Regions from separate parts of the Tersicoccus mangrovi genome, predicted to be linked through region 1. Evidence: predicted binding sites of a transcription regulator. Region 1 holds the regulator's gene; the other holds the start of a gene.
The links. Region 1 encodes HspR, which represses chaperone genes until heat shock. Its sites were predicted from a motif close to AAGTTGAGTCNNNNNGACTCAACTT; they were not measured.
Positions count from the first base shown of each region.

Region 1 (3,738 bases):
TCTTGCCGTCGGCATCCGTGAGGAACACGCGGTGCTCCATCGTGGTGACGGCCGCGGAGGACTCGTCGACCGAGTGCACGGTCGGGTTGTGCAGGTACCGCTTGACCAGCACGTCGACCCCGTTGTCCAGGGTCGCGGAGAACAGCAGCCGCTGGGCGTCCTTGGCGGTGGTGTCCAGCAGGCGCCGGACGACCGGGAGAAAGCCGAGGTCGGCCATGTGGTCCGCCTCGTCCAGCACGGTGATCCGCACGTCGGCCAGGGTCAGGACCTTCTGGCGGAGCAGGTCCTCGAGCCGTCCGGGGCAGGCGACGACGATGTCGGCGCCGGCGCGCAGCGCGGTCTCCTGCCGCTTCTGCGAGACGCCGCCGAATATGACGGTGGTGCGCAGACCGAGGGCGTTGGCCAGGGGCTCGAGGGTCGCGTTGATCTGCGTCGCGAGCTCACGGGTCGGTGCGAGGACGAGCCCGGTGGGGCGCGAGGGACGGCGCGTGACGCCGGCCAGGCGGGCGACGAGCGGCAGGCTGAAGGCCAGGGTCTTGCCGGAACCGGTGCGGCCGCGGCCGAGCACGTCCTTGCCGGCCAGCGAGTCGGGGAGGGTCGCTTCCTGGATGGGGAAGGGAGCGGCGATGCCGGCGGCGGTCAGGGAGTCCGCGAGAACGGAGGGTACGCCGAGGTCGGCGAAGGATGTCACGAGGGTGGAACCTCTCGATGGTCGGGCCCGCGCGCGAGGAATCACGGCGGGTGCGCCGGAAAAGGAAGGGCCGGGTGAACGGCGGGTCGTCAGATTCGCGACGCGTACCGGCGGGTGGTCGCAACCGGCGTGAGCCGGTGCGGCTGGAGCCGCAGGGCGGCCCGCGGGATCGAGCGGGCCGATGATGGCGCACCAGGACGGAAATGCCGTCCGACGTGCCGGTACCTTCTCGATCCTACGTCGCAGGCGCGTCGACGGGCGGATCGGGAGCGGCGTGATTGGTCACACGGGGTGCTGTCGGCGGCCGTCCCGCTAGGCTTGACCGCCGTGACGGAACACGAGGACGAGACCGCGCAGGCCGCCGACGGAACGCCGACGTCGAGCCCGGAGAGCCCTGCGGATCCCGGCGACCCGGGGCACGAGCACCACCGTGGCGTGCTCTCCTTCGTGCGGCGGGGCACCCGCCTGCAGGGCAAGCAGCTGGCCGCGTGGGAGCGCCTGAGCGGGCACTACCTGGTGGACGTGCCGCGTGCCTCGGCCGCGACGTCCGTCGACCCCGAGGCCCGGTTCGACGCCGCCAGCGCCTTCGGGCGGAGCGCTCCCCTCGTCGTGGAGATCGGATCCGGCCTGGGGGACGCCGTCGTCGCCGCGGCCGCGGCCGCCCCGGAGCAGGACTTCCTGGCCCTCGACGTCTACCGTCCCGGCCTGTCGGATCTGATGCGCAAGGCGGACACCGCGGGCGCGCCGAACATCCGGGTGATCGAGGCGAACGCGCCCGACGTGTTCGCCACGATGCTCGTCCCGGCGTCCGTGGACGAGGTCTGGATGTTCTTCCCCGACCCGTGGCCGAAGAAGCGGCACCACAAGCGCCGCCTGGTCTCCCCCGAGTTCGCCGCCCTGGTGGCGCGGGTACTGCGGCCCGGTGGCCGGTGGCGTCTGGCGACGGACTGGGAGGAGTACGCGGAGCAGATGCGCGAGACCCTCGACCAGGTGGCCGAGTTCAGTGCCGCGAACGAGGGGGCCGACGGCTGGTCCCCGCGGTTCGAGCGCCGCATCGAGACCGGTTTCGAGCGCAAGGGCATCGCGGCGGGCAGGGTCATCCGCGACCTGACGTACGTGCGGCGCTGACGACGCCGCATCCGGGCGGGTGTGCCGAGCGGCCTCAGCGCGCCGGTCGGCGCCAGAGCACGACGGCCTGCGAGCGGCCGCGTGGGCGCTGACCTCGAGTGAGGGAGACGACGTCGCCGGCGATGCCTGCGGCGAACACGCGGGAGGCGTCGACCACCCCGCCGGCGGCCTGCGCCCGGGCGAGCTCCTCGGTCAGCTCGGTGACGCGGCCCTGGAGCGCCCGCACCTGGTTCTCCAGCTGCATCACCCGGCGGATGCCCTCGAGGGAGACGCCCTCCTGCGAGAGGCGCTGCACCATGCGCAGGGCGTCCACGTCCTGCTTCGAGTAGCGCCGTGATCGGCCGGGCGAGCGCTGCGGGGTGACGATGCCCATCCGGTCGTACTGGCGCAGGGTCTGCGGGTGCATCTCGGCGAGCTCGGCCGCGACCGAGATGACGAAGATCGGAGCGTCGGCGTCGATGTCCATGCTCACTCCTCTCGCGTGGTGGGCGGACCCGTGGCGCCGGGTCGACCGGACCGATTCACAGGCGGGCGCGGGCGGCGAGGTCCCGTCGGGGATCCGCGTCGCCGGTCGCCTCGGCGAAGGCCTTGACCGCGTCCTGTGCCGCTCCGCTCAGCTTCTGCGGCACCGCGACCTCGACCTTGACCAGCAGATCGCCCGTGCGCTTCTTCGTGGCTACCCCGCGGCCCTTGACGCGCAGCGTCCGGCCGGACGGCGTCCCCGCCGGCACCTTGACGTTCACGGTCTCACCGTCGGTGGTCGGCACCGCGACCGACGCGCCGAGCGCGGCCTCGGGGAAGGTCACCGGCACGGTGATGCGGATGTCGTCGCCGTCGCGGGTGAACAGGTCGTGCGGCTTGACGTGCACGGTGACGATGAGGTCGCCCGCGCCGGCCGCCCCGGGGTGGCCTTTGCCACGCACGCGGATCTTCTGGCCGTCCCGCACGCCGGCCGGCACACGGACCTCGATCACGTCGCCGTCGCCCTCGCGCAGACCGATGGTCGTGCCGCGGATGGAGCCGGCGAAGGAGATCGACGTCGTGGCCTGGCGGTCGCCGCCCTTCCGGGTCGCCTGCTGGCCGTAGCCGCCGAACCCGCCGCCCCCGCCGAAGCCGCCGCCACCGAAGAGGTCGCGGAACTCGGGCGGCAGGTCCGAGGCGTCGAACCCGCCCCCGCCGCCGGGCGTCGAGTAGCGGGTCCGGGTGCGCCCGCCGCCGTTGAACAGGCCGCCGAAGACGTCCTCGAAGCCGCCGCCCGCCCCGGCACCGGCGCCGCCGGCACTGAACCGGGCGCCCGAGCCCATGGCACGGATGGCGTCGTACTGGCGCCGGTCCTCCGGGTCGGAGAGCACGGAGTTCGCCTCGGCGATGTCCTTGAACTTCTCCTCGGCCGCGGCGTCGCCGGGATTCTGGTCGGGGTGGTACTTCCGCGCGAGCTTGCGGTACGCCTTCTTGATGTCGGCCTCCGTGGCGTCCTTGGACACACCGAGGACCTGGTAGAAGTCCTTCTCGATCCAGTCCTGACTGGCCATGGCGTCTCGATTCTGCGGGAGTGACGGGGAAGTGAAGGACGAGCGGACCGCCGCCGTCGCTGGGTCAGCGCACGACGACGGTCCGTCTCGAGGGGGTGCCGGTCGCCCGGCACCCCGGAGGGATCAGGAGGCGACGCCCACCTGCGCGGCGCGCAGGACGCGGTCCCCCACACGGTAGCCGGAGCGCAGCACGTGGCTGACGTGGCCGGGGTCGACCTCGTCGCTGGGCTGCTGCAGCAGCGCCTCGTGGATGGCGGGGTCGAAGACGGTGCCGACCTCGCCGTAGCGCTCGAGCCCCTGCTGGGTGAGCACGGTGTCGAGCTTCGCGGCGATCGCCGCGAACGGCCCCTCGGCGAGGTCGCCGTGCCGACGCGCGGCGTCCAGGTC
Region 1 is NZ_JBAJMW010000001.1:539,927-543,664, forward strand. It holds gene V6N00_RS02640 (DEAD/DEAH box helicase) at 1-691, opposite strand, end outside; gene trmB (tRNA (guanosine(46)-N7)-methyltransferase TrmB) at 1,019-1,819, shown strand; gene V6N00_RS02650 (heat shock protein transcriptional repressor HspR) at 1,854-2,285, opposite strand; gene V6N00_RS02655 (DnaJ C-terminal domain-containing protein) at 2,341-3,351, opposite strand; gene V6N00_RS02660 (nucleotide exchange factor GrpE) at 3,475-3,738, opposite strand, start outside.

Region 2 (3,738 bases), on a different contig from region 1:
TACCCGCACGAACAGCCGTGGCTGGACGGGTCCGATGTCGTCGCGACCGACCGCTTCGTCAAGACCGACGCCGGCTGGACGACGCCATGGTCTACACCGACCTTCTGCGCCGGCCACTACTACGACGCCGCACCTCTCGCTCAGAACGCCGACAACTCCGGTCCCTGCGCTCACAAGGACTTCGCCGTCGTCGGTGCCGGTGACACGCTGCCGTCGGACCCCCAGCAGGCCTTCATCGACGGCGTCCCGCAGACCCAGGTGGCTCACGCCACGAGCCTGCGGCCCGGCACGTTCTACTACGACTGGACGGCCCGCACCCTCTCCCTCGGCACCGATCCGACCGGCCACGTCGTCGAGCTCACCGCTCGTCCCAAGGCGCTGATCCTCGGCACCACCGCGGGCACCGGAGTCACGTGGGGCATCAAGGGCATCGGCGTGCGGCGGTACGGCAGCAACGCCAACGACGGCATCAGTGCCGGCGCGGTCTACATCGGCAACGGCACCACGACCGTCGAGAACACTGCATTCTCGTTCAACTCCGCCGCCGGGCTCGACTTCAGCACTCCACAGCCCTCCACCCGGGTCGCACGCACGGTGTTCGCCTGGAACGGTGACACGCCTCTCGGCGCAAACGGTGACTCGAGGGCAGGCCGCGACTCCGACTTCACCGTGGCCGACAACGTGTTCAACCACAACGTGTGGGAGAACCTCGGCGTCGGCTGCACCCTCTCCTGCGGTCAGGCTGCCGTGAAGCTGGCTCACATCCAGAAGTTCCTCCTGACCGGGAACCTGGTGGAGAACAGCGGCGGCAATGCCAGTGGATTGTGGTGCGACTCACTGTGCCGGAATGGCACGTACACCTACAACACCATCCGCAACGTCGGGGGCATCGGACTGTTCCACGAGGTCTCGGACACGGGGTTGATCGCCGGCAACATCGTGGACGGCGCCGCCGCCGGCATCCAGGTGACCTCCGCGAACACGAAGATCTACCAGAACACGCTCGTCCACATCCACAGGGACGTGCCGATCCGGGTCTACGACGACGCCCGTACGCAGGGCCTGAACGGGATCACGGATTGTGGCCCGGATGTGCGCAACGTCGAGGTGAAGTACAACGTCATCGCGGATTCCGACCACATGGCGTATGCCGTGAATCCGGACGGGAACGTCAGCGTGTCACCATCGAACACCATGCCGTCCCAGTACTTCAGCGCCTTCGACGACAACCTGGTCGTCTCCCGCGCGGGAGCCGACCCACTGTTCATGGCCTGGCGCAACGGACTCGCGTCTGCGGTCGACTACTTCAAGGCCGCTGACCGCGCGCGATTCGCCAGCACTTACGGCGGCTTCGAGTCACGGTCGACCTGGCTGGTCGGCGCGGCCGATTCTGTGATGCCGGCTGTCGGCACCGGGAACTACGCTCTCACTCCGGCGGCTGGCGGCGGCAAGCTCGCGGGAAGCCTGCCGGCCGACGTCGCCGCCGCCCTCGGCGTCAGTGCGTCGGGCAGCCGGAACCTCGGCGCCCTGCCCCGGCCCTGAGCCGGCACCGCTGACGGACGCGGATGGCGCGCGTGGACCTGACCCCGGGGATCAGGTCCACGCGACCGCCCGCACGGGCGCCGCGTCACCGCCGTCCAGCAGCAGCGGGAGGATGCCGACGCGCACGCGGGCGGGCAGCTCGGTCAGCCTCGCGAGGTTCTCGACGATCAGCCCGTCCGCGCCCAGCACCGCGGCGTGGACGGGCAGTGCGAGCGGGGCGTCCTGCAGAGTCGGGTCCGGGCTGAGGGTGTCGACGCCCAGCACGTGCATCCCCCGGTCCATCAGCGTCCTCACCGCGTCCTCGGCGAGCACCGGGTGACGGAGGGCGAGGGGTTCCCCGACGTGGCGGTCCCAGCCCGTCGCCACGAGCACGATCGGCGGGACCCTCGACGGCAGGGCCCCGAGCCGGTCCACGGTGATCGACTCGCCCGGCATCACCGCCTCGACCCGTAGTACGAGCGCCTCCCCGACGAGCTCGGCCGGATCGACGCGATCGACGGTGCGGCCACCGGGGATCAGGTGGGCCGGGGCGTCGACGTGCGTGCCCGTATGCGAGCCCAGCTCGAGGGCCGTGACCGCGACGCCGTCCTCCGGCACGGTGAGCGCCGGCCGCACCCGCACCTCGGGATCGCCCGGGACGACGGTCATCCCGGCACGGACGGGCAGCGTGAGGTCCACGATCATTCCCTCAGTCTGCCGCGGACCGTGATCTGAGTCGCCTCCGCTCAACTTTTCACGCCGCACGGAATATCCTCGGAAACACGACGTTGATACGAGTGAACTCAACTTCGGTTCATCAGGAGGAATCCATGCCCACGTTCTTCGGACCCGCCGCCGCCGGTAGTGGATCGTTCGAGGACTTCCTGGCCCAGTACCTGCAGGGCCAGCGGTCGTCCCGCGCGGGGCGGCCGGTCGACCTCACCCGCCTGCTCTCCCGCCGCACCCACGACGTGGTCGCCAGTGCCGTCCGGTTCGCCGCCGAGCACGGCCACCACGACGTCGACGCCCTGCACCTGCTGCGCGTCATGGTCCAGCGGGACGAGATCAGCGAGGGTCTGCGCCACCTCGGCACGGACCCCGCCGACGTCGTGCGCGCCATCGATGCCCGGCTGCCGGAGAAGACCGACGGCCCGGTGGACGCGACCCCGTCCCTCACCCATTCCGCCCAGCGCGTGCTGCTGGACGCGTACCAGGTGGCCCGCTCGTTCGGCTCCACCTACATCGACCCCGAGCACGTCTTCTTCGCGCTCGTCCTCAACCAGGACGCCCCCGCGGGTCAGATCCTCACCGGTGCCGGCATCACGCCGCAGTCCCTGCAGCAGGCCGGAGCCGAGGAGGCCGCCCGTCAACAGGGCGCCCAGGCTCCGCAGGGTGCCGGAGCGAACGGCGAGTCGATGCTCGCCAAGTACGGCACCGACCTGACCGAGCGCGCCCACAACCGCGAGCTCGACCCGGTGATCGGCCGTGCCGACGAGATCGAGCAGGCCATCGAGATCCTCGCGCGCCGCACCAAGAACAATCCGGTGCTCATCGGCGAGGCCGGCGTCGGCAAGACCGCCGTCGTCGAGGGCCTGGCCCAGGCCATCGCTGCCGACGAGGTGCCCGCCCAGCTGGCCGGCAAGCGCGTCATCTCCCTCGACCTGCCCGGCATGATCGCCGGCACCCGCTACCGCGGTGACTTCGAGGAGCGCCTGACGAAGACGCTCGACGAGATCGCGGCGGAGAAGGACGGCGTCATCGTCTTCATCGACGAGCTGCACACCGTCGTCGGCGCCGGTGGCGGCTCCGAGGGCGGCATGGACGCCGGCAACATCCTCAAGCCGAAGCTGGCCCGCGGCGAGCTGCACCTGATCGGTGCGACGACCCTGGGCGAGTACCGGAAGATCGAGAAGGACCCGGCCCTGGAGCGCCGCTTCCAGCCCGTCACCGTCGGGGAGCCGAGCGTCGAGGACGCCGTGCTCATCCTGGCCGGGCTGAAGGACCGCTACGAGCAGCACCACGGGGTCACCTACACGGACGCCGCCCTGCGCGCCGCCGTGACGATGTCCCACCGCTACGTCACCGACCGGTACCTGCCGGACAAGGCGATCGACCTGATCGACCAGGCCGGCGCGCGGTTGAGCCTGCGCCACGGCCCCGCCGTCGACGTCGACGCCCTGCGCACCGAGGTCGCCCGGCTGGAGGCCGAGAAGGAGG
Region 2 is NZ_JBAJMW010000003.1:483,310-487,047, forward strand. It holds gene V6N00_RS08400 (right-handed parallel beta-helix repeat-containing protein) at 1-1,542, shown strand, start outside; gene V6N00_RS08405 (cyclase family protein) at 1,594-2,226, opposite strand; gene V6N00_RS08410 (ATP-dependent Clp protease ATP-binding subunit) at 2,352-3,738, shown strand, end outside.
Region 2: a site for HspR is predicted at 2,250-2,274, ahead of V6N00_RS08410 (ATP-dependent Clp protease ATP-binding subunit). Genes of this name have one in related genera too.